Regions from separate parts of the Nonomuraea sp. NPDC004702 genome, predicted to be linked through region 2. Evidence: riboswitches for the same ligand, from Rfam matches in the RefSeq annotation. Region 2 holds a riboswitch; the other holds the start of a gene.
The links. Region 2 has a riboswitch for cyclic di-AMP ahead of ACWEJ6_RS17665 (C40 family peptidase). Riboswitches for the same ligand answer to the same signal wherever they lie in the genome.
Positions count from the first base shown of each region.

Region 1: linked by a shared signal. The riboswitch ahead of ACWEJ6_RS31875 (coiled-coil domain-containing protein) and the one ahead of ACWEJ6_RS17665 (C40 family peptidase) in region 2 are both predicted to bind cyclic di-AMP.

Region 1 is NZ_JBSGCE010000031.1:2,803-17,422, forward strand. It holds tRNA gene ACWEJ6_RS31830 (tRNA-Pro) at 1-75, opposite strand, end outside; tRNA gene ACWEJ6_RS31835 (tRNA-Gly) at 165-238, shown strand; gene ACWEJ6_RS31840 (hypothetical protein) at 335-700, opposite strand; gene ACWEJ6_RS31845 (uridine kinase) at 832-1,461, shown strand; gene ACWEJ6_RS31850 (HAD family hydrolase) at 1,415-2,053, opposite strand; gene ACWEJ6_RS31855 (TrpB-like pyridoxal phosphate-dependent enzyme) at 2,128-3,459, shown strand; gene ACWEJ6_RS31860 (50S ribosomal protein bL37) at 3,499-3,576, opposite strand; gene ACWEJ6_RS31865 (DeoR/GlpR family DNA-binding transcription regulator) at 3,714-4,493, shown strand; gene galT (galactose-1-phosphate uridylyltransferase) at 4,490-5,560, shown strand; cyclic di-AMP (ydaO/yuaA leader) riboswitch at 5,629-5,767, shown strand; gene ACWEJ6_RS31875 (coiled-coil domain-containing protein) at 5,773-6,750, shown strand; gene sigJ (RNA polymerase sigma factor SigJ) at 6,766-7,674, opposite strand; gene ACWEJ6_RS31885 (amidohydrolase family protein) at 7,826-8,971, shown strand; gene ACWEJ6_RS31890 (M50 family metallopeptidase) at 8,998-10,299, opposite strand; gene ACWEJ6_RS31895 (response regulator transcription factor) at 10,455-11,051, shown strand; gene ACWEJ6_RS31900 (PP2C family protein-serine/threonine phosphatase) at 11,207-12,322, opposite strand; gene ACWEJ6_RS31905 (GNAT family N-acetyltransferase) at 12,441-13,673, shown strand; gene ACWEJ6_RS31910 (hypothetical protein) at 13,698-13,844, shown strand; gene ACWEJ6_RS31915 (ribose-5-phosphate isomerase) at 13,841-14,308, opposite strand; gene def (peptide deformylase) at 14,399-14,620, shown strand, end outside.
Region 2 is NZ_JBSGCE010000012.1:100,702-115,321, forward strand. It holds gene ACWEJ6_RS17605 (SRPBCC family protein) at 1-72, opposite strand, end outside; gene ACWEJ6_RS17610 (metallophosphoesterase family protein) at 156-923, opposite strand; gene ACWEJ6_RS17615 (AMP-dependent synthetase/ligase) at 1,052-2,797, shown strand; gene ACWEJ6_RS17620 (MerR family transcriptional regulator) at 2,801-3,193, opposite strand; gene ACWEJ6_RS17625 (aldo/keto reductase) at 3,253-4,146, shown strand; gene ACWEJ6_RS17630 (DeoR/GlpR family DNA-binding transcription regulator) at 4,251-5,033, opposite strand; gene ACWEJ6_RS17635 (ABC transporter substrate-binding protein) at 5,216-6,502, shown strand; gene ACWEJ6_RS17640 (carbohydrate ABC transporter permease) at 6,502-7,374, shown strand; gene ACWEJ6_RS17645 (carbohydrate ABC transporter permease) at 7,371-8,288, shown strand; gene ACWEJ6_RS17650 (glycosyltransferase family 4 protein) at 8,305-9,399, opposite strand; gene ACWEJ6_RS17655 (M48 family metallopeptidase) at 9,396-11,342, opposite strand; gene ACWEJ6_RS17660 (hypothetical protein) at 11,354-12,187, opposite strand; gene ACWEJ6_RS17665 (C40 family peptidase) at 12,392-12,874, opposite strand; cyclic di-AMP (ydaO/yuaA leader) riboswitch at 13,005-13,168, opposite strand; gene ACWEJ6_RS17670 (C40 family peptidase) at 13,519-14,445, opposite strand; gene ACWEJ6_RS17675 (NYN domain-containing protein) at 14,578-14,620, opposite strand, start outside.

The sequences.
Region 1 (14,620 bases), on a different contig from region 2:
GTCGGGGCGACAGGATTTGAACCTGCGACTTCTTGCTCCCAAAGCAAGCGCGCTGCCAAGCTGCGCCACGCCCCGCCTCGCCGGGTGCGCATGCGGTCCGTGACTCCGGTACGCTTACGCCCTGACGACCGGATGAAGTCTAGACCAGAGTTCGACCGGTTCGCGCGGACGTAGCTCAATGGTAGAGCCCTAGTCTTCCAAACTAGCTACGCGGGTTCGATTCCCGTCGTCCGCTCCAAGCACGAAGGCCCAGGTCCGGGAGATGATCCCGAGCCTGGGCCGCACTGTTATCCGATCTTGTCCTTCTGCGATGACGAGACTCAGGGCGGTGCCCTCACCAGATCCACATGCCGTGCCGCCCGTCGCGGGCCGCGTTCTCGGGGACGACGAGATGTGCGGCCTCCTGACCGACACGGGCATCTTCGCCCAGCGGGATCGCGAACCGATGCTCGCCGGAATCAACCGCCAGGAGCTTGGCCGGCATCATCTCGTAGCCGTCGATCACGTGACCGATGTAGTGGCGCATGACCACAGGTGCGTCGCCGTGCGGGAAACGCCAGCCCCGGCATCCGTACAAACCGAACGGATCGGCGAGGGCCCGGAGGATCACATCGTCGAAATGCAGCTCAACGTGATCCCGCACGAAACAGACTGCTGACACTTCACGACCGACGAGGAGTGAGATGCCTTCGTCCGGCACAGGCCCACAGTGGTCCATGCGGCCATCCTGGCACGGGCACAACCGGGGAGCTTGCGGCTGCGTCGCCGCACCCGCGCGGGGGCGGCGGGGGCCTGGCCTTTTGTGATCTTCGGGGGCGTAGGCTGGCGTCGATGCGTGCACGTCCGATCTCCCGGGAGGCGCTCGTCGAGGAGCTGGCCGAGCTCGTCGCCGCGCGGCCCAAGGACGCCTGGGTGCGGGTGGCGGTCGACGGGGCGCCCGCGGCGGGGCCCGGCGCGCTGGCCGACAAGCTGGTCGCGCCGCTGCGGTTGCGCGGCAGGCCCGTGCTGCGGGTGTCGGCGGGTGACTTCCTGCGGCCGGCCTCGCTCCGGCTGGAGCACGGCCGGACCGATCCCGACGTCTTCTACGAGGACTGGCTCGACGTCAAGGGCCTGCTGCGCGAGGTGCTCGAACCCCTGGAGCCGGGCGGCTCGGGGCGGGTGCTGCCGGCGTTGTGGGACAGCGGGATCGATCGCGCGTACCGGCTGCCGTACCGGGAGCTGGCGCCTGGCGGGGTGGTGCTCGTGGACGGCACGCTGCTGCTGGGACGGGGGCTGCCGTTCGAAGTGAGCGTGCACGTGTGGCTGTCGGCGGGGGCGCTGGCGCGGCGCACGCCGCAGGACGAGCGGTGGCGGCTGACGGCCTACGAGCGGTACGAACGCGAGGCGCGCCCGCAGCGGGCCGCCGACGTGGTGGTCAGGGCCGACCATCCGGACCGGCCGGCGGTGCTGACGGACGGCTGAGCCCGAGCAGCGCGTCCAGCTCGGCGATCGCCTGGGCGTTGGAGGTGAAGCGCACGGCGTGCAGGCCGGCCGCGCGGGCGCCCTCGACGTACGGCTCGTGGTCGTCGAGGAACACCGTGGCGGCGGGGTCGGCGCCGAGGGCGTCGCAGGCCGTCAGGTAGATGCGCGGATCCGGTTTGCGCACTCCCGCCTCGTGCGAGTAGACGATGTGGTCCACCAGGCCGGCGTAGCCGTACGCGGCCTGCTCGCGTTCCCTGGCGCCGACGAAGCTGTTGCTCACCAGGCCTGTGCGGTAGCGCGGACGCAGGGCGCCCAGGTACGCCATGAGCTCGGTGTTGGGCGTGCCGAGGTACTCCGTCCAGACGTCGTCCATGAACGCCCCGGCGTGCGCGCCGAGCACCTTGGTCACCTCGGCGCCGGCCTGCTCCTCCGTCATCTCGCCGACCGCCCCGGCCAGCCAGGTCGGCTCCAGCCGGGCGTCGATGTGCCCGGCGGGCAGGCCGAGCTTCTCCTCCCACCTGGCCGTCACGCCCAGGGACGGCGTCAGCTCCAGCACCCCGCCGATGTCGCACACGACCGCATCGATTTTCATATGCTCCTCCTGTGAACTGATTCAACCAAGGTAAAGAAGGAACGTGTCCGTGTCCAGACCCTTGACGGCCCACAGTGGCGGCTCAAACTGAAACGGTGATCCCTGGCAACTGGTACAACATCGTTCCCGATCTTCCCGTGCCGCCTCCGCCGCCGCTGCATCCCGGCACCCGCCGTCCCGTCGGGCCGGACGACCTCGCGCCGCTGTTCCCCATGGAGCTCATCGCGCAGGAGGTCAGCGGCGACCGCTACGTGCCCATCCCCAAGGAGGTCATCGACGTCTACCGGCTGTGGCGACCCACACCGCTGATCAGGGCGCACCGGCTGGAGAAGGCCCTCGACACGCCGGCCCGCATCTACTACAAGTACGAGGGCGTCTCACCGGCCGGGTCGCACAAGGCGAACACCGCCGTGCCGCAGGCGTACTACAACGCCAAGGAGGGCGTGCGGCTGCTGACCACGGAGACCGGCGCGGGACAGTGGGGGTCGGCTCTGGCGTTCGCCTGCGCCCAGTTCGACGTCGAATGCCGGATCTGGATGGTTCGGGCGTCCTACGACCAGAAGCCGTACCGGCGCTCGCTCATGCGCGTGTACGGCGCCACCGTCCACCCCAGCCCCTCCCCCCTCACCGGCGCGGGCAGCAAGGCCCTGGCGGACGACCCCGCCTCCCCCGGCAGCCTGGGGCTGGCGATCAGCGAGGCGGTCGAGGTGGCCGCCGCGAACCCCGAGGCCCGGTACGCGCTCGGCTCGGTGCTCAACCACGTCCTCATGCATCAGACGGTGATCGGCGAGGAGGCCCTGGCCCAGCTGCCCGAGCTGCCGGACCTGGTCATCGGCTGCACCGGCGGCGGCTCCAACTTCGCCGGCCTGGCCTTCCCCTTCCTGCGGGAGAAGCTGGCCGGACGGATCGGCACCCGATTCAGGGCGGTCGAGCCGGCCGCCTGCCCGTCGTTCACCCGCGGCGTGTACGCCTACGACTTCGGCGACACCGCCGGGCTGACGCCGCTGCTGAAGATGCACACCCTCGGGCACTCCTTCGTCCCCGACCCGATCCACGCCGGCGGGCTGCGCTATCACGGCATGGCGCCGCTGCTGTCCCACATGTACGAGCTGGGGCTGTTCGAGGCGGTGACCCGTACCCAGAGCGAGTGCTTCGAGGCGGGTGTGCGCTTCGCGCGGACCGAGGGCATCGTCCCGGCCCCCGAGCCCACGCACGCGCTGGCCGAGACCATCGCCGAGGCGCTGCGCTGCAAGGAGAGCGGCGAGGAGAAGGTGATCCTCACCGCGCTGTGCGGGCACGGCCACTTCGACCTGGCCGCCTACGACCGCCATCTGGCCGGCGAACTGGAGGACTACTCGCTTCCGCAGGAGCGCCTCGACCAGGCGCTCACCGAGCTGCCCGGCTGAGATGACACGGGTGGCCGCGAGATCCGCGGCCACCCGTGTTCAGTTCGCGTTCGGGCGCTTCCTGTGGTTCGCCTTCTTCTTCTTGCGCCCCCTGCCCTTGCGTGCACGCTTCGCCATGGGCTCACCTCCAGCGGTCGGGATCGTGACCTTCAAGGTCTCCCCTGCCCGCGGGCCGCACAAGCGATACGCCGTGACCTAACATTCCTCAACAATCTCGTGTCATAATTTGGTGGAATCTGTTGGAAGGGGTGGGCGTGCTCGCACAGCAGCGTCAGCAGACGATCCTCGAACGCGTACGCAGCAGCGGCGGCGTCCGGGTGGCCGACCTCGTGCGCGAGCTCGGCGTCTCCGACATGACGATACGCCGCGACCTTGAGGTGCTGGCCGAGCGCGGGCTGCTGGAGAAGGTCCACGGCGGCGCGACGGCCCTCGGCCCCGGCTCGACCGAGGAGCCCGGCTTCACCGCCAAGTCCGCCCGCCAGCAGCAGGAGAAGGAGGCCATCGCGCGGCACGCGGCCACCCTCGTCCGGCCGGGAACCGCCGTGGCCCTCTCCGCCGGCACCACCACATGGGCGCTGGCCCACCACCTCGTCGCGGTGCCCGAGCTGACCGTGATCACCAACTCGATCCCCGTCGCCGACGTCTTCCACCGCAACCCGCGCGCCGACCGCACGGTCGTGCTGACCGGCGGCGTGCGCACGCCCTCCGACGCGCTCGTCGGCCCCGTGGCGGTGGCGGCCATCCGCCGCCTGCACGTGGACACGCTCTTCCTCGGGGTGCACGGCATGAGCCTGCGCGCCGGGTTCACCACGCCCAACCTGCTGGAGTCCGAGACCGACAGGGAGCTGGTGGCCGCGGCGCACCGCCTGGTGGTCCCCGCCGACCACACCAAGTGGAACACGGTCGGCATCAGCACGATCGCCGAGCTGACCGAGGCCGACGTGGTCATCAGCGACGCGGGGCTGCCCGAGGAAGCACGCACCGAGCTGGCCGAACGGGCCGGAGAACTGATCATCGCGGAGGGCACGCCTTGAAGCGCACCATCACCCACCTGGCAGACGGCCGAGAGCTGATCTACTTCGACCGGCGCGACGACGCCGACCGGAGCGCGATCGACCGGCGGCCGCTCGATCCGCGGCCGGTGGCCTCCGAGCTGCGCTACGACCCGCTGACCGAGGAGTGGATCGCGATCGCCGGCCACCGGCAGACGCGGACGTTCCTGCCGCCGGCCGACGAGTGCCCGTTGTGCCCGTCGTCCGCCACGCGGGCGTCGGAGATCCCGGCCCATGACTATGACGTGGTGGTGTTCGAGAACCGCTTCCCCTCTTTCTCCGGAAATTTTGGGACTTACGGGGATGTCGGCGGCCTGAGTGAGGTGCGGCCGGGTGTCGGGCGGTGTGAGGTGGTGTGCTTCACCTCCGACCACTCCTCCTCCTTCTCCAGGCTCTCCAACGCCCAGGTCAGGCTGGTCATGGAGGCGTGGGCCGACCGCACGGCCGAGCTGTCCGGCATCGAGGGCGTCGAGCAGGTGTTCTGCTTCGAGAACCGGGGCGAGGAGATCGGCATCACGCTCCCCCACCCGCACGGGCAGATCTACGCCTATCCCTACGTGACCCCGCGCACCAAGCTCCAGCTGGGGGCCGCCTCTCGGCACACGGGTGGCAACCTGTTCGCCGACGTGCTGGCCGCCGAGCAGGCCGCCGGCACGCGGGTGGTGGCCGCCAACGAGCTCTGGACGGCGTTCGTGCCGGCCGCCGCGCGCTGGCCGTTCGAGGTGCACGTGTATCCGCACCGGCAGGTGCCCGACCTGGCGGCGCTGTCGGAGGAGGAGCGGGCCGCGTTCGCGCCGCTGTACACCTCGGTGCTGCGGGCGCTCGACGCGCTGTTCGGGGTCGCGATGCCGTACATCTCGGCCTGGCACCAGGCGCCGGTGCGGTACGGCCGTGAGCTGGCCTACCTGCACCTGGAGCTGTTCAGCATCAGGCGGGCGCCCGGGAAGCTGAAGTACCTGGCGGGCTCGGAGTCGGCCATGGGGGCCTTCGTCAACGACGTGCTGCCGGAGGAGGCGGCACGCATGTTGCGATCACGAATTGATCACTAATTGGTTTCTCATTAAAGTCGCATGACTCGTGATCTACCACTAATATCCCGTTAGACATCGGCCATAACGGTCGTTGTACGCCTAATCCCGGGCGTGTTGCCCGGGAGCCGGGGACCCATCGCATCCGGGGTGAATCCGCGCAAGTGGTAGGGACTGCTCCCGTGCCCGAACCCGTCAGCTAACCCGGCCGGCAGAGGGAGAGGAACAACCACGTGGCGGCTTCGTCCCCCGCGAGTCTTGCCGTCGGTCTCATCACCGCCACCGCCCTGCTCGTCCATCCGGCCGCGGCCTCGGTCTCCGGGGCAGCCGCCGTGGCGGCCGCGCCCAAGCCGTCCGAGGCGCAGCTGCGGGCCCAGCTCAAGGAGCTCAACCGCAAGGTCGACAAGCTCATCGAGGCGTACAACCTCAAGCGGGTCGAGCTGGCCAAGGCCCAGCAGGCCGCCACCGCGGCCCAGCAGCGGCTCGCCGCCGCCGAGCAGGCGCTGGCCACGGCCGAGCAGCGGGTCGCCGAGATCGCCCGGCTGCGCTACCAGAACGGCGACACCTCCCTGCCGGCGTTCATGATGACCCCGGACGGCGGCGGCGCGGCCGTGCTCGAACAGCTCACCGCCGAGCAGCAGGCGGTCGTGGACAGCGTGGCCAAGGCCCGCGACGACCAGAAGAAGGCCGCCACGGCCGCCGCCGCGCTCGCGACGGAGCTGAAGGCGGGCACGGCGGAGGTGGCCGAGCAGCGCGACGACGCCCAGGACGTCATCGACGACATCAAGAAGAAGCTCCAGGACCTGGTGCCGTTCGGGCCGGGCAAGAAGTCCGACGGGAGCTGGGCGCCCGAGCTGCCGGCCGGCTCGGACAACATCACGCCGCGCACCCGGCTGATGCGCGCGCAGGTGCAGAAGAACTTCTCGCTGCCGTACGAGGTGGGCTGCTTCCGGTCCGGCTCCAGCGGCGAGCACCCGCTCGGCCGGGCCTGCGACTTCATGATGAGCACGGGCGGCACCATGCCGAGCGCCGTCAACAACGCCCTCGGCGACCGGCTGGCCGACTGGGCGCTGAAGAACAAGGCCAAGCTGGGCGTCAAGTACGTGATCTGGAAGCAGCGCATCAACCAGGGCTCGGGCTGGCGCGCGATGTCCGACCGCGGCAGCATCACCGAGAACCACTACGACCACGTGCACATCTCGATGAACTAGCCGCGGACCGGCGGCTCAGCGGATGCCGGTGAGCTTGTCGGGGTTGGTGACGGAGTAGACGGCGGCGATCCGGTCGCCCTCGGGCGTGAGATCGACGACGACCACGGCCAGCGGCCCGTCACCGGAGAAGACGAGCGCGCACGGGTCGCCGGCCACCCGCCGGTAGCGCAGGTCCACCGCGCCCGGGGTCAGCGTCGCGGCGACGGACATGAACACCGCCGCGACCTGGTCCCGGCCGTGGACCGGGTGCAGGCTGGTGGCCGGTCCCTTGCCGCCGCCGTCGGTCCACAGGGTCACCTCCGGCGCCAGCACCTCCAGCAGGGCCCGCAGGTCACCGCCGAGGGCGGCCGCGGCGAACCGCTCGGTCACCTCGGCGTGGACGTCGGGCTGGGTCCGGTGACGAGGACGGCGCGCGTGGACGTGGCGGCGCGCGCGGGCCGCGAGCTGCCGGACCGCCGCGGGCGTGCGCCCGAGGATGCCGGCCGTCTCCGGGTGGCTGAAACCGAACACCTCGTGCAGCACGAAGACCGCTCGTTCCAGCGGTGACAGGGTCTCCAGCACGACCAGAACCGCCATCGACAACGACTCCCCGCCCTCGGCGGCGCCTCCGGCGTTGTCGGGGGCCGTGACCAGCGGTTCCGGCAGCCAGGGGCCGACGTAGGTCTCCTGCCGGCGGCTCAGGTCCGCCCGCCGGGCGAGCGCCTGGTTCACCGCGATCCGCACCAGGTAGGCCCGGACGTTCTCCACCGGTCCGGCGTCCGGCCTGCGGTGCCGGGCGGACCAGGCCAGCCATACCTCCTGAAGCACGTCCTCTGTGTCGGCGACGCTGCCGAGCATGTTGTAGACCACCGAGAACAGCAGTTCCCGGTAGCCGAGAAACTGCTCGGTGGCGGCGTCGGCGGGGTGCCGCGGGGTCGGTGTCATGGCGCGCCTCCTCGTCTGTCGCAACCGAAGAGTCCTGACGCGTGGCGATTGTGACATGAAGGCATCAAGCGTGATCTATGCCACTCATGTCACAGTTCCCGGCCGGTTGCCCCTCTGTGGTGGCGTCACGACTCACAAGGGAGAGCTTGGAATGCGTACAGTGATCCGCGACGTCAGGGTGTTCGACGGCGAGCACACCATCGCGACGGCCGACGTGGTGATCGAGGACGGCCTGATCGCCGCGGTCGGCAGCGGGGCCGGCCGCCCGGCCGACGCCGAGGTGGACGGCACGGGCAGGACGCTGCTGCCCGGCCTGATCGATGCGCACACCCACGTGTTCGACGGCAGCCTGGCCCAGGCCCTGCGGTACGGGGTCACCACCGAGCTCGACATGTTCTGCCTGCCGCAGATCCTCGCCGGGCAGCGGCGGCTGGCCGCCGAGAACGACGACGTGGCCGACCTGCGCAGCGCCGGCACGCTGGCCACCGCTCCTGGCGGGCACCCGACCCAGTTGCTGGCGGCCCTGGCGGGCACCGTCCTGGACGGGCTCGACGTCACGGCGCTCGACTTCGTCTCCGACCCGGCGCAGGCGCCGGCGTTCGTCCAGGCCAGGCTGGCCGAGGGGGCCGACTACCTCAAGATCGTCATTGACGACGGCGCCGTGCACGGGGCCGACCTCCCCGTCATGACGGCGGAGGTCGCCGCCGCCCTGGCCGCGGCGGCGCACGAGGCGGGCCTGCTGGTCATCGCGCACGCGATCACCGCCGCCGAGGTGGGGATCGCGCTCGACGCCGGCGTCGACGGCCTGGCTCACGTGTGGACCGACCTGACGCCGGACGACCCGGCCTCGCCGCGCCTGGCCGGGCGGGTGCGCGACCAGGGGGTCTTCGTGGTGACCACGCTGGCCTACTTCGAGGCGATCACGGCTCAGCACGTCGAGACCGCCGACTGCGCCCGTCCGGGCAGCTCCGCCAACGCCGTCGGCGCGCTGCGGGCCCTGCGCCGCGCGGGCGTGCCGCTGCTCGCCGGGACGGACGCCACGCCGTTCGTGCCCGCCCACGGCGCCGGGCTGCACCGCGAGCTGCGGTTGCTCACCGAGGCCGGGCTCGGCGCCGAGGAGGCGCTGGCCGCCGCGACCAGCGTGCCCGCCCGGCACTTCGGGCTGGCCGACCGCGGCCGGATCGCCCCCGGTCTGCGCGCGGACCTGGTGCTGGTCGAGGGCGACGCCACCCGGGACGTCACCGCCGTCGGCGACATCGCCGAGGTCTGGCGTCGCGGGGTGCGCCAGGCGCGGTAACGCCCGCCCGTGCCGCGCCGGCCGGGTCAGCCGAGCGTGAGGGGGTTGACCAGGTCGGCGTAGACCAGCAGACCGGCCATGATGATCAGCACGAACGCCATCGCGTACGTGAGCGGCAGCACCTTGGCGATGTCGACGTAGCGGGGCTCGGGGCGGCGCAGGATCTTGGCGTAGCCGCGCTTGATCCCCTCCCACAGGCCGCCCGCGATGTGGCCGCCGTCGAGGGGCAGCAGCGGGATCAGGTTGAACAGGCCGATCGCCAGGTTGAACCCGGCCAGCAGGCTGACGAAGGTGAACAGCTTGCTCTTGTTGGACATGTCGGAGGCCAGGATCTCGCCGCCGAGCCGGCCCGCGCCCACCACGCCGACCGGGCCCTCGGGGTCGCGCTTGTCGCCGGAGAAGGCGGCGTTCCAGACGCCGACCATCTTCGCCGGCAGGTTGACCATCGAGCCCACGACGCGGCCGGTCAGGTCGCTCATGTAGCCCGGCACCTGCCCGATGCTCTGCTGCTCGAAGACCTGGGAGGGCACGACGCCGAGGAACCCGACGCCCTTGTCGATCTTGGTCTCGTCGGTGGGGTTCGCCATGTCGCGGGCGATGAGGGTGACGTCGAGCGTCATCGGCCTGCCATCGCGGACGATGCCCAGCTTGACGGGGCCGGCGCCGTGGCCGCGGATCAGGCGGGTGGCGTCCTGCCAGGTCGCGATCTTCTGGCCGTCGAGGGAGACGATGTGGTCACCGACCTTGACGCCCGCCTTGGCGGCCGGGGTGCGCTCGTCGGTGGGCGCGCACGTCTTGCGCACCTCGGTGGTGGGGATCACGCACGTGTTGGTGTCGGGCGACACGATCGGGGCGGTCTTGGGCAGGCCGATGCCGACCAGCAGGATGCTGAAGAAGATGAAGGCGAGCACGAAGTTCATCGCCGGGCCGCCCGACATGATGATGATCTTCTGCCACCACTTCTTGCGGTAGAAGACGCGGTCCTCGTCGCCGGGCCGCACCTCCTCCATGGCGGCCTCGCGGGCGGTCTCGATCAGGCCCTGCCACGGCCCGGTCGACGCGCTGCGCAGCCTGCCGGGGGCGTCACCGGGACGCGGCGGCAGCATGCCGATCATGCGGATGTAGCCGCCGAGCGGCAGCCACTTGATGCCGTACTCGGTCTCGCCCCTGCGGATGGACCAGGCCGTCGAGCCGAAGCCGACCATGTACTGGGTGACCCGGACGCCGAAGATCTTGGCCGGCACGAGATGGCCCACCTCGTGCAGGCCGACGGAGACCATCAACCCCACCAGGAACAGAAGGATCCCGGCGACAAAGAGCCAGTTCATCTACGCGCGCTCCAGGCAGACAGACGGTCTCGACGTTCCCAGACTAGTCGAACTCAGCACATCCCTCGGGCTTGCCCGCACTTTGGTGAACCAACGGACCGCATTGACAGTAAGCGATCAGCCGATCACCCTGGGAGACGATGGAGGGGGACGTCTTGATCCGCATACTCATCGCCGAACACCTGCCCTTGGTGCGACGCGGTCTGCAGGCCACGCTCGAAGCCGAGCCCGACCTGCGGGTGGTCGCCGAGACGGGCAGCCCCGACGGTGTGCTGCCGGCCGCGCGGTCGAGCGCGCCCGACGTCGCGATCGTCGATCTCGACCTGCCGGGCCTGCCGGTCGCCACGCAGCTGACCGAGCAGGTCCCCCGCTGCTCGGTGCTGATCCTCTCCGCCCGGCCGAGCCCCGGCCAGGTGCGCAGGGCGTTCAACGGCAGCGTTCTGGGGTTCATGAGCCTGCGGGTGGCGCCCGAGCGGCTGGCCGAGGGGGTGCGCCAGGTCGCCGCGGGCGGGCGGGCGGTGGAGGCGGAGCTGGCGGTGGCGGCCCTGCAGTCGGCCGCCAACCCGCTCACCCGGCGGGAGCTCGACGTGCTGCGCATCGCGGCGGGCGGGGCGAGATCGACCGAGATCGCCGACCAGTTGTTCCTGTCGGTCGGCACCGTGCGCAACCATCTGTCGCGGATCATGTGCAAGACGGGCGCCCGCAACCGGCTGGACGCCGTGCGCATCGCCAGCGACAGCGGCTGGTTGTAGCGGCTCGTTGTAGCGGCTCGTTGTGCGGGACCGGACGAGATGACGGGCCCGGTGGAGCCGCGCCGCTCCGCCGGGACCCGAACAGTCGAATGATCTCAGCCCGCCGAACCCGTTGCCAGTGACCGCCATCACGACCTGACCCGTGTGAAACGTCACTACGGACGCCAGATCAACACCAGCGCGCAGTCGTCGTTGTGGCCCGAGGACATCGCGTTGACCAGCGCCCTCGCGCCGTCCCGGAAACCGGAGGGCAGCAGCCGCTCCGCCTCGCCGAGCAGCCGGTCGAGGCCGGCGTCGATGTCACGCCCCGGCTGCTCGATCAGGCCGTCGGTGTAGAGCAGCAGCGCGTCGCCCTTGCGCAGGGTGCCGCTGTCGGGCTCGCAGTGGAGGTCGGGCACCACGCCGAGCACCACGCCCTTGGCCGAGGCGACCTGCCAGTTGCCGGTGCCCGAGTCGAGCTTCACGACCGGCGGATGGCCGGCCGAGGTGATCGTGTAGTCGCCGGTGGCGAGGTCGAGGCGTACGTGCACGGCCGTCACGAAGCCCTCGTCGCCGCGCTGGCGGTGGAGGTAGGCGTTGCACGCGGGCAGGAAGTCGTCGACCGAGCCGAGCAGCCCGCCGAACGTGCCCGACAGCAGCAGCGCGCGGGTGCCGGCGTCGACGCCCTTGCCGGAGACGTCGACCAGGGCGATCTCCACGGAGTCGCCGTCGCGCATGGAGACCAGGAAGTCGCCGCCGAACGACGAGCCCCCGGCCTGTTTGAGCACCACCTTGCCGCCCCAGTCCTTCGGCAGCGGGGGCAGCTCGCCCTGGCTCCTGAGCCGGTCGCGCAGCTCCAGCAGCATCGCGTCGCCGCGCAGCCCCTGCACGCCGAGCTTGCCCCGGGTACGGGCCATGAGCACGGCGAGCACGGTGGTGAACACGATCGTCACCGTGAGCCCCAGCCCCACCCGCGCCACCCCGAGCGTGGCCGCGACGTAGGTCAGCGCGACGCCCACCGCCACCAGCAGCTTGACCAGGCTGCGCAGCCGCAGCTGCAGCCCGCCGATCAGGGTGACCAGGATGAGCAGCGACGGCGAGAACCACTCGGTGGACACCTTCGCCGCCAGCAGCCCGATGACGAGCGAGAGCACGGTCAAGGTGATGAGCAGGTTGCGGTCACGGGCCAGCGGCCCTCTCCGGACGAACCGGACGGCGGACACCAGGAACGGCACCCGCACCAGGACCGCACGGACCCGTGGCGGAATCAACGGCGCCGGACGGGAACTCATGATGCGTGTGACTGTATCGGTCTGACCCCTGTTTGGGCAGCCCACTTGACCAAGGCCTTGATCATTAAGCACGGATATTGGGTGGCCGTCCCCCTTTGCCCGCTCCTACCGTGGACGGATGACCTATCCGATCCGTCCCATTGACGAATCCGAGTGGCCGGGCTTCGCCGGCGTGCTCGCAGAGGGGTTCGGCTGGACGCCGCATCCCACCCAGGACGAGCGGTACAAGGCGGCAACGGAGTTCGACCGCACCCTGGTCGCCTTCGACGGCACCACCATGGCGGGCGTCACGTCCGTCTTCAGCCTCACGATGACCGTCCCCGGCGGACGCCAGATCCCCGTGGGCGGGGTGACCGCGGTCAGCGTGCTTCCCTCGCACCGCCGCCGCGGCGTGCTGTCCGCGCTGATGCGCCGGCAGCTGTCCGACATCCGCGACCGCGGCGAGTCGGTGGCCGCCCTCTACGCCTCCGAGTCACTGATCTACGGCAGGTTCGGGTACGGACGAGCGGCCAGCGAACTGTCGTACAAGATTGACAAGCACCGCTCGGCGTTCGTGCGGGACGCCCCCACCGACCCGGCGCTCCGGCTCAGGGTGGTCTCCCCCACCGAGGCCAGGGCCGATTTCGAGAAGGTGTTCGCCGCCGTCGTGACCCGGCGTCCGGGCCGGTACGAGCGCACCCGGCACGTCTGGGACGCCTTCCTGGCCGACGAGGAGCACGACAGGGGCGGCTGGGGCTCGCTGCGCGCGGTGCTCGCCGAGGACGACCAGGAGGTGCGCGGTTACGCGCTGTTCCGCACCAAGTCGGCGTGGGACGCCAACGGCGTGCCCAGCGGCGAGCTGCGGGTGTTCGAGCTGGAGGCGACCGATCCGGCGGCCTACGCCCTGCTGTGGCGCGACATGCTGGACCGTGACCTGATCACCAGGCTGGAGGCGGAAGCCCGGCCGGTGGACGACGCCCTGATCGCGCTGCTCGCCGACTCCCGCCAGCTGCGCGCGACCTGGTCCGACGAGCTGTGGGTACGCCTGGTGGACGTCGACCGGGCCCTGACCGCCCGCGCCTACGCGGCCCCCGTGGACCTGGTGATCGAGATCGAGGACGACGTGTGCCCGTGGAACGCCGGCCGCCGGCGGCTCACCGCCGACACCACCGGCGCGGAGTGCAAGCCGGTGGACGACGAGCCGCACCTGACGGTGCCGGTGTCCGCGCTCGGCTCGGCGTACCTGGGCGACGGCCTGCTCGGCGCGCAGCTCGGCGCGGGCCTGCTGCGCGAGCACACGCCGGGCGCGGTGCGGGCGCTGGCCGCGGCCATGGCGTGGAGCCCCAAGCCGCTGGCCGGGCTGGTGTTCTGAGACACACGACGTAGGCTCTTGAGCATGGCCCTGCAAAGTCTGCAGATCACCGCGACCATCGCCATGCGGGCCCGCGACGTGTCCAGGCCGTCGAAGGAGCAGCAGGAGGCCGCCGACCGGCGGCCCCTGCGCGACGAGACGCCCCGGCGCGAGGCCAGGCGCAAGACCTAGGGCAGCGAGGGCAGCTGGCCGATCGTCTCGTAGGTGGTCAGCTGCGCGATGCGCCTGCTGTGGCGCTCGCTGCCGGAGAAGGAGGTGGTCAGGAAGACCTCGACGAACCTGGTCGCCTCCTCGGTCGTGTGCATGCGCGCGCCGATGCTGACGACGTTCGCGTTGTTGTGCTCGCGGGCCAGCGAGGCGGTCTCCTCGCTCCAGGCCAGGGCCGCGCGGATGCCGCGCACCTTGTTGGCCGCGATCTGCTCGCCGTTGCCCGAGCCGCCGATCACCACCCCCAGGCTGCCGGGGTCGCCGCCGACGCCCTCGGCGGCGCGCAGGACGAACGCCGGATAGTCGTCCTCGGCGTCGTAGACGAAGGGACCGCAGTCGGTCACCTCGTGGCCGTGGTCCTTGAGCCAGGACACGAGGTGGTTCTTGAGCTCATAGCCGGCATGGTCGGCACCGATGTAGACACGCACCCGTCCAGTCTTCCACAGCCCCGCCGATCCCACTCGCTGGCTAGAGTAAGGACCCCTACCGTTCCCCAGTCCTTACGAAAGTGGAGACGCATGCGTGAGATCCGCGTCATCGGCGATCCGGTGCTGCGCACGCCCGCCGAGCCCGTCACCGACTTCGACCGCGAGCTGCGCCGCCTGATCGAGGAGATGTTCCAGGCGATGTACGCGGTCAACGGCGTGGGCCTGGCCGGTCCGCAGATCGGCGTGTCGCGGCGGCTGTTCGTCTACGACATCGCCGGGCGCAAGGGCCATGTCGCCAACCCCGTGCTGACC
Region 2 (14,620 bases):
GTCGGCGATGACCGCCATGACCTCTGCGCGGCCGGCGCCGATGGTGGTGCTCGAAGTGGTGCGATCAGCCATGCGACCACCGTAATGCAGAATCCGCCCGTTGCGGCGGAGCGCCGGTCACGGGCCGCCCAGCTCACCATTCCAGGACGAACGGCTCACCATTCCAGGACGAACGGCTCTCCTTTCCCGCGGAAGTGGCCGACGTTCACGCACTCGGTGCGGCCGACGCGGGCGCGGCGGTGCAGGGGCTGGTGGACGTGGCCGAACAGGGCGTAACGCGGCTGGGTGCGCCGGATGGCCGCCAGCGTGGCCTCGCTGCCGCGCTCGAAGCGCCTGGCCACGACGTCGTAGAGCAGCTCGGGCAGGGCGGGCGGGATGTGGCAGCACAGCACGTCGACCTCGCCGATCGCCTCGACCTTGGCGGCGTACTCCTCGTCGCCGATCTCGTACGGGGTGCGGTAGGGGGTCTTGAGACCGCCGCCGACGAAGCCGAAGCGCAGGCCGCCGATCTCCACCACCTCGCCGTCGAGCACCTGATGGCCCGGTTTGAGGTAGTCGGGCCACAGGCGGGGAATGTCCACGTTGCCGTAGGTGAGGTAGGCGGGGGTGGGCATGGCGGCGAAGAGGGTGGCGTACTGGGCGCGCACGTTGCGCTCGATGTGCTCGCGCGGGTCGCCGTCGAGGGTGGCCCACAGCCGCGCCGACATGGCCCTGGCCTCCTCGAAGCGCTTGGCCGTGCGCAGGGCGATGAACTCGGCGGCCCGCTCCGCGCCGAACAGGTCGGCGAAGATGCCGTTGGCGTGGTCGTCGTAGTCGATGAAGAGGATCAGGTCGCCCAGGCACACCAGCGCGTCGGCGCCCTCGCCCGCGCGGGCCAGCGCGTCGGCCCTGCCGTGCACGTCACTCACCACGTGGACCCTCATGGGGAAATCCTAGGTGGGACGGCTGCTAGCGTGATGAACGCCCTTCATAACGCTCCCATGACGATGCTACCGGCGCGTAACTTAAGGCGGTAACGTCCAGGCGGTCCCCGTAGAGGAGTTGAAAGTTCGTGCGCGAGTACAGCGTCCCCGTCCTGGTCGATGTGCCTGCCTCAGCAAGCCTGCCGGACACGGTCTTCGACCGGGCCGAGCGGGAGCCCGGCACCGTGATCATGCGCCGCAAGACCGACGACGGCTGGCCCGTCGTGACCGCGGGCGAGTTCCGCGACCAGGTGGTCGAGGTGGCCAGGGGGCTCATCGCGGCCGGGATCGAGCACGGCGACCGGGTCGCGCTGATGTCGCGCACGCGTTACGAGTGGACGCTGGTCGACTACGCCCTCTGGTCCGTCGGCGCGGTCACCGTCCCCATCTACGAGACCTCGTCGGTGGAGCAGGTCCGGTGGATCCTGGCCGACAGCGAGGCCAAGGCGGCCTTCGTCGAGCTCGACGCGCACGAGGAGACCGTCCGCGAGGCCGCGCCCGAGCTGAAGGCCGTCTGGCGGGTCGAGGGGCGGCTCGACGCGGAGGGCGTGCCCGACTCGGCCGTGGAGGAGCGCAGGAAGAAGGTCGTCGCCGCCGACCTGGCCACGATCGTCTACACCTCGGGCACCACCGGCCGTCCCAAGGGCTGCCGGATCACCCACGACAACCTGCTGTTCACCGCGCTCAACGTGCTGCGCGGGCCGCTCGACCGGCTGTTCAGCTCGAACGCCCCGGCGGCGCTGCTGTTCCTGCCGCTCGCGCACATCTTCGCGCGGATGATCCAGGTGGTGCTGGTCGAGGCCGGCGCGATCATGGCGCACACCCCGAACATGAAGAACGTCGCCCCCGACCTCCAGGACTTCAAGCCGACGTTCCTGCTGGGCGTGCCGCGCGTGTTCGAGAAGGTCTACAACGGCGCCGAGCAGAAGGCCGCCGCGGGCGGCAAGGGCAAGATCTTCGCCCGCGCCGTCGACGTGGCGGTGGCCTGGAGCAAGGCGGAGGCGTCCGGCGGCGCGCCGCTCGGCCTGCGGCTGCGTCACCTGCTGTTCGACCGGCTGGTCTACGCCAAGCTGCGGGCGGCCACCGGCGGCCGGCTGTCGGCCGCCGTCTCCGGCGGCTCGGCGCTCGGCGACCGGCTCGGCCACTTCTTCCGGGGCGTCGGCATCGAGGTCTTCGAGGGCTACGGCCTGACCGAGACCTCCGCCCCCATCTCGGTCAACATGCCGGGCGGGAACAAGATCGGCACGGTCGGCAAGCCGCTGCCCGGCGTCTCGGTCCGCATCGGCGACGACGGCGAGATCCTGGCCAAGGGCCGCAACGTCTTCCACGGCTACTGGAAGAACGACGCCGCCACCGCCGAGGCGGTCGACGCCGACGGCTGGTACCACACGGGCGACGTCGGCGAGATCGACGCCGACGGCTACCTGCGCATCACCGGCCGCAAGAAGGAGATCCTGGTGACGGCCGCGGGCAAGAACGTCGCCCCCGGCCCGCTGGAGGACGCGCTGCGCGCCCACCCGCTGGTGTCCCAGGCGATGATCGTCGGCGAGGGCCGTCCGTTCGTCGCCGCGCTGGTCACGCTCGACCCCGAGGCGACGCCCGCCGGCCGCAGCGCGGCCGAGCTGCGCACCGACCCGGCGATCCTGGCGCAGGTGCAGGAGGCCGTCGACCGGGCCAACGGCACGGTGTCGAAGGCCGAGCAGATCAAGAAGTTCACGATCCTCGACACCGACCTCACCGAGGAGAGCGGCCACCTGACGCCCACGCTGAAGGTCAAGCGCAACCTGGTGATGCGCGACTACGCCAAGGAGATCGACGAGCTCTACGGCCACTAGCCGTCAGGCGGCCCCGACCAGCTCACCGGCCGGCTCATCGGCCGGGTCGCCGGCCCGCTCGGTCGCGGTCAGGATCGCGGCCAGGGCCTGGCGGGTGGCCTGGAGCTCGGCCAGCTGCTTGTCCAGGCCGGTGAGCCGGCCGCGGAGGGCATCGAGGGTACACGCGTCCAGCACCTCGCCGGAGCCGGAGGCGCACGGGAGCACGTCCCTGATCACTTTGGTCGGCAGTCCCGCGGCGAGCAGCGTGCGGATGCGCCGGACCACGACGGGCGCGTCCGCTCCGTAGCGCCGGTGACCGCCGTCGGCCCGGTACGAGGTCAGCAGCCCCTGCTCCTCGTAGTAGCGCAGCAGCCGGGGGCTGACCCCGGTCTCCGCGGAGAGCGCGCCGATCTTCACGTGATGCTCCTCACACCCGCTTGCATCTCACATCGATGTGAGCTTCTAGCGTGACGCCCATGAGAGAAATTCCTCGCAAGACTGTACAGACGTTCACCATTGGCGGAGACCTGGAGGTGCGCCGGATCGGCTACGGGTCGATGCGGCTGGCCGACGCCCCCGACCCCGCGCGGTCAGCGATGGAGGCGCCCATCTGGGAGGCGCCGGCGGACCGGGCGGGCGCCGTGGCCGTGTTGCGCCGGGCGGCCGAGCTGGGCGTGAACCTCTTCGACACCGCCGACTCCTACGCGCTCGGCGCCAACGAGGAGCTGATCGCCGAGGCGCTGCACCCGTACGGGGACGGCGTGGCGGTGGCCACCAAGATCGGCGTGCTGCGGCCCTCGCCCGCCGAGTGGGTGCCGCTCGGCCATCCGGCCTATCTGCGCCAGCAGGCCGAGCTGAGCCTGCGCCGGCTGCGGGTGGAGCGCATCGACCTGCTCCAGCTGCACCGCCTGGACCCGGCCTACCCGCTCGCCGACCAGATCGGCGCGCTCAAGCAGCTCAGGGACGAGGGCAAGGTCCGGCACATCGGCCTGTCGGAGGTGAGCGCCGAGGAGCTGCGCCAGGCGGCGGAGATCACGCCGATCGCGGCCGTGCAGAACATGTACAACCTGGCCACCCGGCAGCACGAGGACGTCGTGGATCACGCCGCCGCGCACGGCATCGCGTTCCTGCCGTTCTTCCCGATCGCGGCGGGCTCCCACGCCGGGCCCGGCACGCCGCTGGCGGCGGCGGCGGCCGAGATCGGCGTCACCCCGGCCCAGGCGTCGCTGGCCTGGCTGCTGCGTCGCTCCCCCACGGTGATCCCGATCCCGGGCACCTCCTCGATCGGGCACCTGGAGGAGAACGTGGCGGCGCTGTCGGTCGAGCTCACCGACGAGCAGTACGACCGGCTGTCGGCGGCGGCCGCTTGAGGCCGCCGTCCGGCAGCGGGGGCGCGGCGCGGCCCCGCAGCCGGCGACGGGCCCCGTCTCGCGACGGGCCTCATCTCGGGACAGGCCCCATCTCGCGACGGGCCTCATCTCGGGACGGGCCGTGCCTCGGCCAGGACGAGCCGGCCCGCCCGCTCCGACAGCGCCTGCCTGGCCGGCCCCGGCAGGCCGGTGTCGGAGACGACCACGTCGGCCTCGCCGAGCTCGGCGATCGTGCTGATGCCGACGGTCCCCCACTTGGTGTGGTCGGCCAGCACGACGAGCCGGGAGGCCGCCTCGACCAGCGCGCGGTCGGTCTCGGCCTCCATCATGTTCGGGGTGGTGAAGCCCGTCCTCGCGGTCATGCCGTGCACGCCCAGGAAGAGCAGGTCCACGTTGAGCCGGCGGATCGCGGCGACCGCGACCGGGCCGACCAGGGCGTCGGACGGGGTGCGCACGCCGCCGGTGAGCACGACCGTCTGGTCGGGACGGCCGGCGTGCTGGAAGACGTCGGCGACGCGGACGGAGTTCGTCACGACGGTCAGGCCGGGGACCTGGCCCAGGTGGTGGGCGAGCGTCCAGGTCGTGGTGCCGGCCGACAGGGCCACGGCCGTGCCGGGGCGCACGAGCGCGGCGGCGTGCCCGGCGATGGCCTGCTTCTCCGCCTCCTGCTGCACGGACTTGGCGGCGAAGCCGGGCTCGTTCGTGGCGCCGATGGTGGTCGCGCCGCCGTGCACCTTGGCCAGCAGGCCGCGCTCGGCCAGCAGCTCCAGGTCGCGCCGGATCGTGATGTCGGAGACGCCGAACGTGCGCACCAGGTCCACGACCCTGACGCCGCCGTTCTGCCGGACGAGGTCCAGGATCGCCTGCTGACGCTGCGGGGCGAGCATCGCATCACCAGATCCAAACAGGTTCCGACACATCCCGTCCGCATCATGACATGACACCGACCTGGTGAATGCGTCGAAAACGTCATGAAACAGTGCGTTGACAGCGGTAGGGCTTCGTCTTTCGATGAATGGGTGTGAGCGAACTCGGGGGAATCTGAAGGGTCCGGCAAGGAGGAACCACCATGGACCGACACATGCCGATCTCCCGCCGCCGTCTACTCCTCGGAGCCGCCGCGTTCGGCGTGCCCGCCGTCCTCGTCGGGTGCGGGTCCGGCAGCCCCTCCACCGGGCCCGGCAGGTCGTCCGGCGGCGGGACGGGCACGGTCACGATCGGCTCGAACGCCTCCGACGAGGTGCCCAAGAAGGCCCTGGAGACCGTGCTCAAGGGCTTCACCCAGGCCGTCCCGAAGGTCAACACGGTCGACCACAACACGTTCCAGGAGAACATCAACCGCTATCTCAAGGGCACGCCCGACGACGTGTTCACCTGGTTCGCCGGCTACCGGATGCGCTTCTTCGCCGAGCAGGGCCTGGCGACCGACATCTCGGACGTCTGGCGGGAGATCGGCGGCGACTACACGCAGGCGTTCAAGGACCAGTCGACCGGCACCGACGGCAAGCAGTACTTCGTGCCGTTCACCTACTACCCGTGGGCCGTCTTCTACCGCAAGAGCCTGTGGCGCGCCAAGGGGTACGAGCCCCCGAGGACCCTGGACGAGTTCACCGCCCTGGCCAGGAGGATGAAGGCCGACGGGCTGGTCCCGATCGCGTTCGCCGACAAGGACGGCTGGCCGGCGATGGGCACGTTCGACATCCTCAACATGCGCACGAACGGCTACGACTTCCACATCTCGCTCATGGCCGGCAAGGAGTCGTGGACCGACCCCAGGGTCAGGCAGGTCTTCGACACCTGGCGGGGGCTGATGGAGTACCACCAGCCGGCCGCGCTCGGGCGCACCTGGCAGGAGGCCGGGCAGTCGCTCGCGCAGAAGAAGACCGGCATGATCCTGCTCGGCATGTTCGTCGCCCAGCAGTTCCCCGAGGCCGACCGCGACGACATCGACTTCTTCACCTTCCCCGAGATCGACCCCGCCCACGGCACCGACTCGATCGACGCCCCCATCGACGGCTACATGATCTCGGCCAAGGCCCGGAACGTGGACGGCGCCAAGGCCCTGCTCAAGCACCTGGCCAAGGGCTCGTCCCAGAACGAGGCGACCAAGCTCGACCCGGGCACGCTGGCGTCCAGCTCCAAGGCCGACACCAGCGGCTACAGCGCCCTGCAGAAGCGCGGCGCCGAACTGGTCTCCCAGGCCACCCATCTGGCGCAGTTCCTCGACCGCGACACCCGGCCGGACTTCGCCTCCACCGTGATGATCCCGTCCCTGCAGGCGTTCGTCGGCGCGCCGAACGAGATCGACTCCCTGCTGGCGGGCATCGAGAAGCAGAAGGCCAACATCTTCCGCTGATGACCGTCAAAACCCGTCGCTACTCCGCCCGGGACGTGACCGTGCTGGTCATCGGGCTGGGGATGGCCGTCATCGTCAACGTGGGCCTCATCTGGGGGCCCGCGCTGGCCTCCGTCGCGCTGTCCGGCACCGACTGGAACGGCATCGGGCCGATCGAGTGGGTGGGCGGGCGCAACTACCACGACCTGGCCACCGCCTACCCGCCGTTCTGGTCGGCGGTGCGCAACAACGTGTTGTGGCTGGGCTTCCTGGGGCTGGTCGCGACGCCGTTCGGGCTGTTCTGCGCGGTGCTGCTGGACCGGCGGCTGCGCTGGTCGCGGGTCTACCAGAGCGCGCTCTACCTGCCGGTCGTGTTGTCGCTGGCCGTGGTGGGCTTCATCGCCCAGCTCGTCTACTCCTCCGACTACGGCGTGCTGAACGCGGTCACCGGCCTGACCGTGGACTGGCTGGGCGACCGGTCGATCAACATCTGGGTCGTGATGGTCGCGGCCGGCTGGCGGCACGTCGGCTACGTCATGATCATCTACCTGGCCGGGCTCAAGGCCGTGGACCCGGCGCTGAAGGAGGCCGCCGCCATCGACGGGGCCACCGAGGCGCAGGCCTTCTTCCGCGTGGTGTTCCCGACGCTGCGGCCGGTCAACGTGATCGTGCTGGTCATCACCGTGATCGAGGCGCTGCGCGCGTTCGACGTCGTCTACGCCGTCAACAAGGGCAGGAACGGCCTGGAGCTGCTGTCGGTGCTGGTCACCGAGAACATCGTGGGCGAGGCCGGCCGCATCGGCTTCGGCTCGGCCATCGCCGTGATCCTGCTGGTGATCTCGCTGGGGTTCATCGTCACGTACCTGTCGCAGCTGTTCAAGGAGGAGCGATGACGCTCACCGCGCCCGCCGCCGCTCCCCCGGCCCAGGACCGGCGGCCGCCCGCGCGCCGGCCCGTGCGGCCGCTGCGCGTCCTGCTGCACGTCTTCCTCGCGCTGGTCGCGCTGGGCTGGGTGCTGCCGCTGGCCCTGTCGGTCTACGCCTCGCTGCGGCCGTACGCGGAGACGGCCCGGCTGGGCTACCTGTCGGTGCCCGAGCACCTCACGCTGGGCTACTACGCCGAGGCGTGGAGCCGGGCCGAGCTGCCCCGCTACTACCTGAACACGCTGATCATCGTCGTCCCCGGGGTGCTGGTCACGCTCTTGCTGGCCTCGTTCACGGCGTTCGCCGTCGCGCGGGTGCGCGTCCCGGGGCGCAAGGCGCTGCTGATCGTGTTCACCGCCGGGAACCTGATGCCGCCGCAGGTGCTCATCACCCCGCTGTACACCCTCTACACGCTGGTGCCGCTGCCCGCCTGGCTGTCGGACTCCCAGTCGCTCTACGACTCCTACCTCGGGCTGATCCTCATCCACGTGGCGTTCCAGTTCGGCTTCTGCGTCTTCGTCATCGCGAACTTCATGCGGACGATCCCGGAGGAGATCACCGAGGCGGCGCTCGTGGACGGCGCGAGCGTGTGGAAGCGCTACTGGCGGCTCACGCTGCCGCTGTGCAGGCCGGTGCTGGCGGCGCTGGCCACCCTGGAGTTCACCTGGATGTACAACGACTTCCTGTGGGCGCTGGTGCTGATGTCCTCGGGCGACAAGCTGCCGGTGACCTCGGCGCTGAACAACCTGCGCGGCCAGTTCTTCACCGACTACAACCTGCTGGCGGCCGGGTCCCTGCTGGTGGCGCTGCCCACGCTGGTCGTCTTCCAGCTCCTGCACAAGCAGTTCGTCGCCGGGCTCACGCTGGGCTCGACCAAGGGCTAGGCGTACCTGGCCGAGGTCAGGAGGGTCGGAGCAGGGCGTGGAAGCGGGTGGCGACCTGCTCCCACGTCCACTCGCGGGTGATCCAGTCGCGGCCGCGGGCGCCCATCTTGCGTGCCCGCGCGGGGTCGGAGAGCAGGTCGACGACGGCCTGGGCGACGTCCGCGACGTCCGCGCCGTCCACGACCAGGCCCGTCTCCCCGGGCCGGACGGCGTCCGGCGCGCCGCCGGAGTTGCCCGCGACCACCGGCAGGCCGGTCGCCGACGCCTCCAGGAAGACGATCCCGAGGCCCTCGACGTCCACGCCGTTCCAGCGGGTGCGGCAGGGCATCGCGAAGACGTCGGCCGCCGCGTAGTAGCCGGGCAGGCTCGCGGCGGGGACCGTGCCGGTGAACCTGATCGACTCGTGCCCGCCCGCCAGGCGCTCCAGCCTCGACCGGTACGGGCCGCCGCCGACGAGCAGCAGCACCGCGTCCGGCACCGCGCGCAGCACCCTGGGCCAGGCCCGGATGAGCTGGTCCTGGCCCTTGCGCGGGACCAGCCGGGACACGCAGGCCACCACCGGCCGGCCGTCGAGGCCCAGCGCCGCCTTGGCGGCCCGCGGGTGGAACTGGTCGACATCGACGCCGGGCGCCAGGCGTACGAGCTTGTGCGGGGGGATCGCCGCGGCCAGGCGCTGCCGCGTGTAGTCGCCCAGATAGGTCACCACGTCGGCGTGCGCGCCGATCCTGCGCAGCACCGAGCGGAAGCCCGGCGCGCCCGCCCACGACGCCTCGTGGCCGTGGGTGAGCATCACCACCCGCCGCGCCCCCGCCGCGCGCAGGCGGGGTGCGAGCAGGCCGAGCGGCGCGGCCGCGCCGAAGACGACGGTCTCGGCGCGGTGCTCGGCCACCAGCCCGGCCGCCCTGCGCGCGACGGCCGGAGTGGGCAGCATCAGCCGCGTCGGGTGCCGGACGACCCGGTACGGCTGACGCCGGTCGAACTCCTCGCATCCCGGCCAGGCGGGGGCGTAGACGGCCACCCCCGGCGTGCGGAGCGCGAGTCCGTGCACGAACGACTGGATGCCGCCCGGCCTGGGCGGGAAGTCGTTCGTCACGAAGACCACGTCGGTCACGGTTCGGGGACGCCGTTCAGTCTCGCCCACGAGCGGGCCAGGGCGTTGCGCTCGGGGCTGGAGGGATGGGAGGCATAGAGCACATATTCCACCGCATCCGGCGACAAGTCGGAAATGTTGGTTATGGCGAGGCGTTTCTGCATCGCGACGAACGTGGCCGGATCCCTGGTGAGGTCGAGGGCGTGCACGTCGGCCCGCGCCTCCACGTGCCGCGTGATCAGGTTCTGGGCCGGGTCGGAGACCAGCGAGGCCAGCGTCATCAGCCCCATGAGCACGCCGATGGCACGCGGGTCGGCCACCGAGGCGATCCCCGTGCGCCGCCGCAGCGGCCCGACCAGCAGGAACAGGCCGATCGCCCCGAAAGCGGCCAGCAGGCCGCCGAGCAGCGTGCCGTCGAGCACGTCGGCGTGCTTGGCGTGGCCCAGCTCGTGCGCGACCACCAGCTCGACCTCCGACTCCGGCGCCTTGAGCAGCGTGTCGTAGACGACGATCCGGCGGGTGGCCCCGAAGCCCGACACGTACGCGTTGAGCGCCGTGGTGCGCCGCGAGGCGTCGGCGACCAGCACGTCCTCGACCGGGACGCCGTCCCGCTCGGCCATGGCCAGCAGCTCCGACCGCAGCGAGCCCTGCGGCATGGAGGTGAAGTCGTTGAACAGCGGCTCGAACACCACCGGGTAGACGTACGACACGCCGAGGGTGAGCGCGAACGCGCCCACGGCGGCCGGGATCCACCAGCGGCGCACCTTGCGGGCCAGCGCCACGAGGGCGAGCAGCATGACGGCCGTCAGCAGCACGCTGACGCCGGTGTTCTTGAGCCGGTCGGCGGTCCAGCCCGCCCAGTCCTGGGTGGACAGGCCGTAGTCGCGCAGGATCGTCTCGAACCACATGCCGAGCGGCCACCTCAGCACCTCGGTGATCGCGGTGAGCACCACCACGCCGAGGATCACCCGCACCCACCACGGGCCCCTGAGCACGCCCAGCACCTTGGCCGCGAACGGCGTGAGGACCAGCAGCCCGGCGAACAGGACCGTGAGGCCGAGCGAGATGTAGCCGGGCAGGGTGGTGGCCGCGTCGAACGCCTGCGCCCTGGCGATCTGGGCGGCGCTGAAGTCGCGGGCGGGGTCGGGGGCGACGGCGGGCGCGCCCGCCGCGAGGACCCGCCAGGGGGTGGTGAACGCGGCCACGGCCAGGATCACGCCGCCGACCAGGGCCAGGGCGGCGCCGGCGGCGCGCCTGGAGCGGGATTCCGCGCGTTGCCGTTCGCGGGCGATCAGGTGCTCCGCCGTTCCCGTCAGCTTGCCGGTTCCCGGACGGGCCTCGACGCCTTCAGCGAGGGGGCCGGCGGGATCGCCCGCGCCCTTGCCAGGGCCCTTGCCCTCGCCTCCACCTTTGCCGCCCTTGCCCTTGCCGCCGCCCTTGCCGCCTTTGCCTGCGCCTCCGCCTTTGCCGCCCTTGCCCTCGCCTACGGCTTCGCCGCCTTCACGTCCGCCTTTACCGTCCTTGCCCTTGGCGCGGCCTTTGCCGCCCTTTCCGGAGCGGTCCGGGTGCTCGTCGGGGCTCCTGCCGGGGGCGTCCGTGTCCTCGGCGGCCTGCGCGGGGGGCCGGGCGTCGGTGGCGGGGGCGTCGGCGCGGGTGGCGTGGGGGCGGTCGTCGGGGGTGGGGGGTCGGGGGTGACGGGGGTCCTCGGTGTCGGGGTCGGCGTCCGCGTCGGGGCGGGCGTCCGGATAGTCCGGGTCGTCGGCGTGGCCCGGGGACTCGGGGGGCTCGTTGGTGCCGGACGGCTCCGGCGACGCACCGTCACCGGGCCGGTCCCCGCCGTCGTCCCTGATGGCCACACCGCCGCCGTGCGCCGCCGCGACCGCCGTGCCGGGCTCGTCGGCCCCTCCGGCGACCGCTCCGGCGGGCTCGTCCCCTTCCCGGGACGGGTCGTTCCGCTCGCTCATCTGCCTCCCCTTCACGCGAGCTGCTCTCGTACGTACTCGCGCCACCGTGCCGCCAGCGTCTCGGCGGTGAGCCCCACGGAGGCGAGCGCCTGATCGACGCCGGCCACGCGGGCATCACGGTAGAGCCGTACCAGGGTCCCGTCACCGAACCGGTCCGCGAGGAAGCGACACGCCATCCAGGCCTCCTGGTACGCCCGCGCGAGCCGTCCGGGATCGGCGGCCGTGGGGGCGAAAGCCGCAGGTCCGGGCAACTCGCTCGGCAGCCGGCCGGCCTTTACGTCGGCGGCGAGTTCGGCGGCGGCCGTCCCGACGGGAAGCCCTGCGTCGCGGTAGGCCACGTAGTCGGCGAACCCCTCGTAGAGCCAGACGGGCAGCCGGTCGGTGCCCGCGGCGACGTGGGTGAGCTCATGGGTGAGGACGACGTCGCGTCCCGTGGGGGTGAGCCGGGCGAACGAGCCGGGCACGACGATCACCCTGGCGCCGTCGGCCACCGCGGCCAGCCCGTCCAGCGGGCCCGTGCGCGCCAGCCCGGCCGCCTCGGCGTCGGAGTCCGGCACGACGACCAGCGCGCGCACCGGCCGGCCGAGCACCGCGGACACCCGCCGTCCGGCGAGATCCGCGCGGCGGGCCAGATCGGCGAGCACGCCGGGCTCCGCGCGGTGCCCCACGACCACGGACCGCGCGCCGCGGGCCACCTGACCGCCGTCGCTCCACAACCCGCGCGCCCCGGCGGGCAGGACGGCGGCGGGCGGCGCGTCGGCCACCACGAGCACCGCCGTCGACAGCAGCAGGACCGAGAGGAGCAGCCGCGGACCGCGAAGGGACGGACGCACCTGCGAGGACACGGCCCGATGCTAGTAGGCCCACGCCCCTCCCGGCCCCTTCCCGAGGCCGACCCCCCCGCCGGACCGATCCCATCCCGGAGCCGACCCCTCCGCCGGACCGATCCCGTCGCGGAGCCGGGCCCTTCGCCGGACCGGGTCCTGCTCGGGGCCGGGCATGCGACAGGCCCCGGCCCGGACCGGGGAGGGTCCGGGCGGGGCCCGTTGTCACGCGCCGGGACGCACCGCGCCGACGAACGACGACTTCCGCCATCCGCCCAGTTTGTCGATGCGCACCCGTTCGCCGGTCCGCGGCGAATGGACCATCTTGCCGTGGCCGACGTACATGCCGACGTGGCCCAGCCCGTTGAAGAACATCAGGTCGCCCGGCTTGAGATTGCGCCAGGAGACCTTGCGCTTGATGCGGGCGAACTGGCTGTTCGTCACGCGCGGGAGTCGTACCCCGGCCTTCTTCCAGGCGTATTGGACGAGTCCGGAGCAGTCGAACGCACCAGGGCCCGTGGCCCCGTACCGGTACGGGTCGCCGACCTGATGCTTGGCGACGGCGACGGCCCTGCGGGCCTTCGACGCCTGCCGCGCGGCCTTGGCCGACTTGGCAGACCTGACGGTCTTCGCCGACCTGGCCGACTTCGCAGTGGCCGCCTTGGCGGTGCTGGACACCGCGGTGAGCCTGGCGGCCGATTCGCTCACCGTCTGCGCCCCGGCCGGCACGGCATGGAGAACCGCACCTCCGGCCGTCACGGTCATCGTGAGTGCGACGCCCCTCAGGGCAAGACGGGACAGACGGGGGTTATGCAGGGAGGTAGACAGGATTTCTCCTTGTGTCTTCCACGAACGCCTACCGGGTTAGCTGACGGATTCGGGCCTGGAAGTCGCCCTACGGCGCGAAGACGCGCCGATTCACCCCTGATCCCGGGGGATGACGGGATCTTTGGGTCCCCGGCTCCGTGCCTCCTGGCTGCACGGACTCGGCAGGTCGCCGCCCGATGGTTGTGCCTGAACGGGGATATCGGCGGCGACCGCTGGATTTCTATCTGGTCCGCATCGGGGTTCCGATGTCGATCCGCGGTGCGCATGGCTTGCTGACCGCGACGCCAGAAACTACGCCGAGGGGTCAAGATTTGGCAAAGGGAGACTCGGCCTGTAAAGATCAGATAAAGGTGCAAGTAAAGGGTGAAACCCCTGCTGGACCTCAGGACTCCATTACCGCTTTGTGACCCTTCTCACACTTCCCGGCACAGCTGATTGTCAGGGCCCTTTCGCCCCGTTTGCCCCTTTCGCCGCAGCGCTCACGGGCATGCCGAAGCCGCCCGAGATTTCGGGCGGGGGCCGAGTCAGGGGCGGATGGCTCCGACGAGCGGGCGACCGTAGTCGGCGAGGCGGACGACCTTGACGACGTCGCCCGTCTGCGGCGCATGGACGATCTTGCCGCCGCCCGCGTAGATGCTGACGTGCCCGAGCCCCTCGCTGAAGATGAGGTCACCCGGCTGGAGGTCCTTGAGGTCCACCTTCCGGCTCGCGCCCCAGGCCCACTGCTGCCACGTCGTACGCGGCAGTGAGACGCCGGCGGCGCGCCAGGCGGCCTGCGTCAGCCCTGAGCAGTCGTAGCCGCGCGGGCCCGTGCCCCCGTAGATGTACGGCTTGCCCACCTGGGCGAAGGCGAAGTTCAGGACGGCCGCCGCGCTGCCCGAGGCGGGACCGGTGTACTTGATGCCGGTGCTGTTGGGATTGCCCGGGTTGTAGGCCCCCAGCTTGTCCAGGAGCTTCTTCTGCTGGCCGACCAGCTTCAGCACCTCGGCCCGCTCCCGCTGGACGGCGTCCCGCTCCTTGTCGGCGTCGGCGAGCGCGGTCTCGGCGTTGTCGCGCTCGGCCTTGAGCCCCTTGTTCTCGCGGTCGAAGGCGGCCAGCTTCTCCAGCCGCTCGCGCGAGAGCTGCCCGGCCATGGCCAGCCCGGCCAGCAGGTTCTCTGGGTCGTCGACGCCGACCATGCCGGGCAGGGAGGTGACGTCCCCGCCCAGCTTGTAGGAGTCCACCGCCACCCTGATGATCTCGGCGCGGAGGTCGGCGACCGTCTGCAGCTTCTGCTTGTAGCGGTCGTTGAGCCTGGTGTAGGCGTCCTTGGCCTTCTTGTAGTTCTCGGTCGCCGTGTTGTACCGGTCGACCACCTTGTCGGCCTTGTCGTTCAGCTTCTCCAGCTTGGCCTTGGCCTGTTTGAGAGTGGGCTTGGGATCAGCGAGCGCCGCACCCATCGGGACCGTCATCAGTCCGATCGCGAGACCCGCGGCCACCGTCACCCGGCCAAACCTCACAGCGTCGCCTCCCAGGGATTACACCTGGGGCGAAATAGTACAGAAGTGGCGGGTTGGGTCTCGCCAATAGTGCTAATTCGTAACTTATGCGCGGCCCAGCCGGCGCAGCAGCAGACCGGACGGAACC